Regions from separate parts of the Bacillus sp. JK74 genome, predicted to be linked through region 2. Evidence: riboswitches for the same ligand, from Rfam matches in the RefSeq annotation. Region 2 holds a riboswitch; the other holds the start of a gene.
The links. A riboswitch is a leader RNA that binds a small molecule or an ion and turns the genes downstream of it on or off. The one in region 2 is predicted to bind S-adenosylmethionine.
Positions count from the first base shown of each region.

Region 1 (3,702 bases), on a different contig from region 2:
TCATTGTTGAAATCGCCAGGCTCTTTGAAGAGCGCGCTTAAAACCAAAGCCCCCTGCTTTGGTTTTTTTCTTTCACATGAAACCTTTCCTTCTTTCTTTCCGTATATAAGGTATGAAATGGAAAGAAGGAGTGAAGACTATGGCAAGAGGGACTGTAGCGAAAGAATTGAAAAAAACCTTAAAAGACCCGCGTGTTCTGGAGACGAAATCAAATCCTTTTAAAAAACTGCGGAAAATGTTCAAACGATTTTTTTAAGATAACATCTCGTTTTCGTTAAAAAAATAAAGAAAGCGCTGTCAACTCGCAGTCATCTGTTAGAAGCAGTTATTTTGCATATCATACGGTTTTTTAGGGTACTGAATAACACAAGGCAAACGAAAACACTTAAGTAGTTAATTAGACACTTACAAAAAATAGTGAAAAAGTTATATAAACGTTCATCATTCATCATCCGATACAATCTATAGAACCACAACAAGAGAAAAATTTCTTCAACCCATAGTCATTTTTACGGAAAATGACGTTATTTTTTAAAAAAGTGACAATTGTTTGAATACTTTTCGTTTGTTTTTTCGTACAATAATAATACCAAAACTTTTTTTGGGAGGTATGTAAAATGATGCTACTTATTTTCGCTGCTTTGACAGGGTATCTTGTTTTCTCTTTCAGTAAGGACAACCGCCGGAAAACGCCAAAGACAAGCCCGCTGGTGACAGCTGCCGACACGAATAACATCATTGATTTAAATGCGATCCGTCAAAAACGCCGGATGCCGCTATCATAAAAACGACAGCTGCCGCAAAATCGGCAGCCTTTTTTTATGCACCCGGCCGATATGAAACCTTCCGCCTCCTTTTTTCGTACAACATAAAAAAGGAGTTTTTTTATGTACCATTTTTACATCAAAGAGCGAATGTTTACGTTTAAGAATCGTTTTCAAGTGTTTCTTGAAAGCGGAAAAGAAGTCTACAATGTTGAAGGAAAGCTGTTTTCATTCGGTGATGAACTGAAGCTGACTGATTTGGACGGCCGCACGCTCGCCAGCGTCAATCAGAAACTGATGTCGCTCGTTCCCCGTTACGAGATTTCCGTCAGCGGCAAACCCGTCTGCCAAGTCATCAAGAAAGTCACGTTTTTCAAACCGAAATTTGAAATTTCCGGACTCGGCTGGGATCTTACCGGCGATGTGTGGGGCCGGAACTTTCAAGTGACAGACGGAAAATCAAACCGGATGACCGTCACCAAATCATGGATGAGCTGGGGCGATTCCTATCATTTGCAGATTGAAAAGGAAGAGGATATTGCTCTTTGTCTTGCGATCGCCATCGTGATAGATATGATTCTATTTGAGGGTGACAAATAAAAATATTTATCGAAATATATTGACAATATGAGAAAACATACTAAGATTAAGAGTATTACAGTTTATTCTGAAAAATAGCATATTTCCTTATCAAGAGAGGTGGAGGGACTGGCCCTATGATACCCGGCAACCGCTGTTCAGCAGAATGGTGCTAAATCCTGAAGATAAGGTTGAGATTTGCGGACGCAAGCTCTTCCCTATCCGAGGGAAGAGTTTTTTATATTTCATCAGGAAAGAAGGAATCGTTCATGTCACAGCAAAACACAGAACAACCATTGCATACTCTTCTAAGAAAAAACCCGCCGTTTCGCGCGGATCAGGTCGGAAGCCTGCTGCGGCCGGCGGCTGTGAAGCAAGCCCGCCTGCAAAGAGCGGCGGGTGAGATTTCGGCAGAACAGCTGCGCGAAATCGAAAACAGAGAAATCATCCGCAGCGTGGAAAAGCAGAAAGAAACCGGCCTCAATGTCGTGACTGACGGCGAATTCCGCCGTGCCTGGTGGCATTTTGATTTTCTCGAAAATTTAGACGGGGTTGAGGCATTTACGCCTGAAAGCGGCATTCAGTTTCACAACGTACAGACGAAAGCGCGCGGCATTAAAGTAACGGGAGATATTGATTTTTCTCAGCATCCGATGCTCGAAGATTATAAATTCCTGCACAGCATTGCCGGCGATGCTGTTCCGAAAATGACCATCCCAAGTCCGAATATGCTGTTTTTCCGCGGAAAATTGGAAAAAGCGGCCTACCAGAATGATTACAAACAATTTCAGCACGATGTGTCAAAAGCGTATAAAAAAGCGATTCAGGCTTTCTATGACGCCGGGTGCCGCTACCTTCAGCTTGATGACACCGCATGGGCCGTTTTCTTATCGGAAGCGGGGCTTCGTCAGATTGAAGATTTCGGCACAACGCCGGATGAGCTGCGCAAGCTGTTTGCCGCTTCCATTAATGACGCGATCAAGGACCGCCCTGACGATCTGAAGGTTACGATGCATATCTGCCGCGGCAACTTCCAATCCACATGGACGGCTGAAGGCGGCTATGATGCAGCGGCTGAAACGATTTTTGACGGGCTTGACCTTGACGGATTGTTCCTGGAATATGATGATTCCCGCTCCGGCGGCTTTGAACCGCTCCGCTATGTCAAACGCTCTGATCTTCAGCTTGTGCTTGGATTGATTACATCAAAACATGGCGAACTTGAAGACAAGGACGCGATTAAACGCCGGATTGAAGAAGCTTCACAATATGTCAGCCTGGATCAGCTTTGCCTCAGCCCGCAATGCGGATTCGCCTCCACTGAGGAAGGAAACCTGATCACAGAAGAACAGCAATGGGCGAAACTTCATCATGTCGTCAGCATTGCCGGTGAAGTCTGGAAATAAAAAAAAGACACGCGATCAGCGTGTCTTTTCTGTTTACAGAGGACCGGTTCCGATTAAAATATCGATATCTATCGTAATATCCGCCGCTTTTCGGCTGATAAACCGCCGGATGCTTTCATCAGTACATTTCCATGTTAAGGGCGTCATTTTCACAAGCCGCTCGAGGTCAGGCTGCAATAAGGTCTTCGTGTAACACAGCCGTTTGCGCTCAAAGGTTTGAAAGCCCGCTTGGAATCGTCCGGCCGCAGAATCGGCGGTGTCATTCCGCCGAGGACTGTCTCCGAAGAAGAATTCCCTTACTTCCTTCAAATAATCACGCCGCGGCACCGCTTTAATGACTGTGCCGCCCTTTCGTAAAAGCCTGCTGCATTCCTTGTAATTCCAAGGTGATAAAACAGACATCACGACATCAAAACAGCTGTCGGCAAACGGCGCATCCGCCACATCAGCGACGGCAAAAACAAAATGATCCCCGAAGGCCTTTGCGGCATGCAGCACACCTTCTTTCGAGAGATCAATGCCGATTCCCGTCACGGAAAAAGCGGGCTGAAGCCATTTGCATACGGCGGCTAAATGAGTGCCTTCTCCGCATCCCGCATCCAATATCGCCGCCGTTGTTTGCGGAGATTGAATGCGGCTGATGATGGCGGCGATCTCCTTTTGAACCGGCCCAAAAAATTCCCGGCTGTCAAAAAGAGCGCGTCTCGCTTCGAACAGCTGCCTGTCATAGCGGGTTTTGACCGATTTATTGAGGAAATTCACATATCCTTGCTTTGATATATCAAATGTATGCCCGTGTCCGCACATCAAGCTTTTGTATTGTGAGACCGCCATGGCCGAACTGCATAGCGGACACCTGAATACGGACTGGCATGATTGCAGTAATTCCGCGCGTTTTCTTTTTATAGACGTCAATAAAAACACCTCATTCATTCGTTATTCCGATGAAATGA
Region 1 covers NZ_JBSJQB010000001.1:790,189-793,890, forward strand. Annotated here, with positions in the region: gene pepT (peptidase T) at 1-41, shown strand, start outside; gene ACWJJ5_RS03990 (hypothetical protein) at 618-785, shown strand; gene ACWJJ5_RS03995 (LURP-one-related/scramblase family protein) at 888-1,364, shown strand; SAM riboswitch class I at 1,449-1,535, shown strand; gene ACWJJ5_RS04000 (5-methyltetrahydropteroyltriglutamate--homocysteine S-methyltransferase) at 1,613-2,749, shown strand; gene ACWJJ5_RS04005 (methyltransferase domain-containing protein) at 2,783-3,664, opposite strand.
Region 1: another riboswitch for S-adenosylmethionine. It lies ahead of ACWJJ5_RS04000 (5-methyltetrahydropteroyltriglutamate--homocysteine S-methyltransferase); the one in region 2 lies ahead of metK (methionine adenosyltransferase).

Region 2 (3,702 bases):
GTTTTCAGGCTGAAGAACTTCATCCGGCACGCCCGGAACATGAACGGGACTGTGCAGGCCGAAAATGCTGTCTGCCGTCATGTCAGTCTGGTTCAGTCTGCCGTCAATAGCGGCTTTGACCATCGCTCTTGTATACGAAAGTTTCATCCGTTCTCCGACTCCGTACCCTCCGCCGGTCCAGCCTGTGTTGACCAGGAAGACTTGAACGCCGTGTTCGTCGATTTTACGCCCGAGCATTTCGGCATATACATGTGCCGGAAGCGGAAGGAACGGTGAACCGAAGCACGTCGAGAAAGTCGTTTGCGGAGATGTCACGCCGCGTTCGGTTCCCGCGAGTTTACTGGTGTAGCCGCTTAAGAAGTGATACATCGCCTGTTCCTTCGTCAGTTTGCTGATCGGAGGAAGCACGCCGAATGCGTCCGCCGTTAGAAAGACGATCGCCTGCGGATGGCCGGCAATGCTAGGCTGCACGATATTGCCGATCATCTCAATCGGATATGCGGCTCTTGTGTTTTCCGTGTAGAAGGAATTGTCGTAATCCGCTTCACCCGTTTTTTCATCAAGCACGACATTCTCAAGAACAGACCCGAAGCGGATCGCACGAAAAATCTGCGGTTCTTTTTCCTCGCTCAGATTGATACATTTAGCGTAACATCCGCCTTCAATGTTGAAAACGCCGGAATCTGACCAGCCGTGCTCGTCATCTCCGATCAGTTTGCGGTCCGCATCGGCTGAAAGCGTCGTTTTCCCTGTGCCGGAAAGGCCGAAAAACAGGGCGACATCGCCTTTTTCACCGACGTTGGCTGAGCAGTGCATCGGCAGTATATCCTGCTGCGGAAGCAGGAAGTTCATAATGGAGAATATTGATTTTTTCATTTCTCCGGCGTATTCGGTGCCGCCGATTAAAATGACGCGCTTTTCGAAAGAGACAATGATAAATGTTTCCGAATGCGTGCCGTCCGTCTCCGGGTCTGCTTTAAAATGCGGAGCTGAGAGAATGGTGAAAGGCTGCGCTTGCGGGTCTCTTTCATCCGTTTCCGGTCTGATAAACAGCTGGCGCGCGAATAAATTGTGCCACGCAAATTCATTTACGACCGTAATCGGCAGTCTGTATTTTTCATCCGCTCCCGCGAATCCTTCAAACACAAACAGTTCATCCCGCTGTTTTAAGTAGCTGACGACTTTGGCGTACAGCTTTTCAAACGCCTCTTCAGAAATGGGCTGATTCACCGCGCCCCAATCAATTTGATTTTCTGTGCTTTGTTCACGGACGATAAATTTATCTTTAGGTGACCGGCCTGTATATGCGCCGGTGGTGGCGCGTACGGCGCCCGTTGATGTCAGCGTTCCTTCATTTCGGCTGATTACTTTTTCGGTAAGTTTTGGAGCCGATAAATTATGATGCACATTCGGACTTGCAAGTAATGCTTGAAGATCTGCGGTTAAATCAACTAATTTCATAAAAACCTTCCTTTGCCGGTTTATTTGTATTTCGCTGAATGTGGAATTAGTATAACATATATCTGAAAATAGTCTATACTATTTGCGGTTTTTTGTTTGTGTTTTTCCATTGCTTCCCGAAATAAAGGCGCGCAATCGCTTTAATTCATATTGACACTTTCCGCCCTTTTACGATAAGATATTTCATTGAGCGGATACTCTTATCCCGAGCTGGCGGAGGGACAGGCCCGATGAAGCCCAGCAACCGGTTTCTCTGTAAAAAAGCAGGTGAAAACACTGTGGGAAACCAAGGTGCTAACCTGATGCAAGGTTTAATATTTTCCTTGAGCGATAAGAGTGAAAGGCACACAGACCAAACCCTTTCCTCGAGTGGAAAAGGTTTTTTTATTTCATAAAATATGCCAATTAACATTCTCTGATATAGTATGACATTGTATTAAGAGGGAGCGAGTTCCGTATCATATGAGAAGGTCTTGCAAAAGATCTTTTTTCAGGAGGAAAAGTGAATGAGTAAAAACCGTCGACTATTTACATCTGAATCTGTTACTGAGGGTCATCCGGACAAAATCTGTGACCAAATTTCTGACAGTATCTTAGATGAGATTTTAAAAAATGACCCGAACGCGCGCGTGGCCTGCGAAACATCTGTAACGACAGGACTTGTGCTGGTAAGCGGAGAGATTACTACATCAACATACGTTGACATTCCGAAAACAGTCCGTGAAACGATTAAAGAAATCGGCTACACACGCGCTAAATACGGATTTGATGCGGAGACTTGCGCTGTTTTAACATCAATTGATGAACAGTCTGCGGATATCGCAATGGGTGTCGATCAGGCTCTTGAAGCGCGTGAAGGCACAATGAGCGATGCTGAAATCGAAGCAATCGGAGCGGGAGACCAAGGCCTGATGTTCGGTTATGCGTGTAACGAAACGAAAGAGCTTATGCCGCTTCCGATCTCTTTGGCGCATAAATTAGCCCGCCGTTTGAGCGAAGTCCGCAAAGAAGACATTCTTCCGTACCTTCGCCCTGACGGCAAAACGCAAGTTACCGTTGAATATGATGAAAACAACAAGCCGGTCCGCATCGACGCGATCGTCATTTCAACTCAGCACCACCCGGAAATTACGCTTGAGCAGATTCAGCGCAATCTGAAAGAGCATGTCATTAACCCTGTTGTGCCTGAGGAACTGATCGATGAAGAAACAAAATACTTCATCAACCCTACGGGACGTTTCGTAATCGGCGGACCTCAAGGTGATGCGGGTCTTACCGGCCGTAAAATCATCGTTGACACATACGGCGGATATGCACGTCACGGCGGCGGCGCATTCTCCGGTAAGGATGCGACGAAGGTAGACCGTTCTGCGGCATACGCTGCGAGATACGTAGCGAAAAACATCGTGGCAGCAGGTCTTGCTGATTCTTGTGAAGTGCAGCTTGCATACGCAATCGGCGTGGCACAGCCTGTTTCTATTTCCATCAATACATTTGATACAGGAAAAGCTTCTGAAGAAAAACTGATCGAAGTCGTACGGAATAACTTCGACCTGAGACCTGCCGGCATTATTAAAATGCTTGATCTGCGCCGCCCGATCTATAAGCAGACAGCTGCTTACGGCCACTTCGGACGTCATGATGTGGATCTTCCTTGGGAGCGTACTGACAAGGCGGATGCGCTTCGCAAAGAAGCACTAGGAGAATAATTTTATAGCCGCTTACTTAAGCGGCTTTCCCTTTTTGTAGATGCTGCCATGCTTATTTTTTACATAGCGTGAAACCAATGGCGTAACAAAGCGTCTATAAAAAGGGGGTCCAATTAGAAAATTACACTTATGGAGGCTATACTATGTGTGGATTTGTCGGTGTTTTTAATAAGCATCCATTAACTCAAACCGCAGATCAAGAAGAGCTAATCAAACAAATGAACCAAATGATCGTTCACCGCGGTCCTGACAGCGATGGGTATTATCATGATGAGCACGTCGGATTCGGCTTCAGACGGCTCAGTATTATTGACGTAGAAAACGGCGGACAGCCTTTATCATATGAAGACGAAAAATATTGGATCATTTTTAACGGCGAAATCTATAACTACATTGAATTGAGAGAAGAGCTTGAAGCGAAAGGCTACACTTTCAATACAGATTCCGATACCGAAGTGCTCCTTGCGACATACCGTCATTATAAAGAAGAAGCCGCTTCAAAGCTTCGCGGAATGTTTGCGTTTTTAATCTG
Region 2 covers NZ_JBSJQB010000003.1:22,598-26,299, forward strand. Annotated here, with positions in the region: gene pckA (phosphoenolpyruvate carboxykinase (ATP)) at 1-1,461, opposite strand, end outside; SAM riboswitch class I at 1,659-1,798, shown strand; gene metK (methionine adenosyltransferase) at 1,968-3,170, shown strand; gene asnB (asparagine synthase (glutamine-hydrolyzing)) at 3,314-3,702, shown strand, end outside.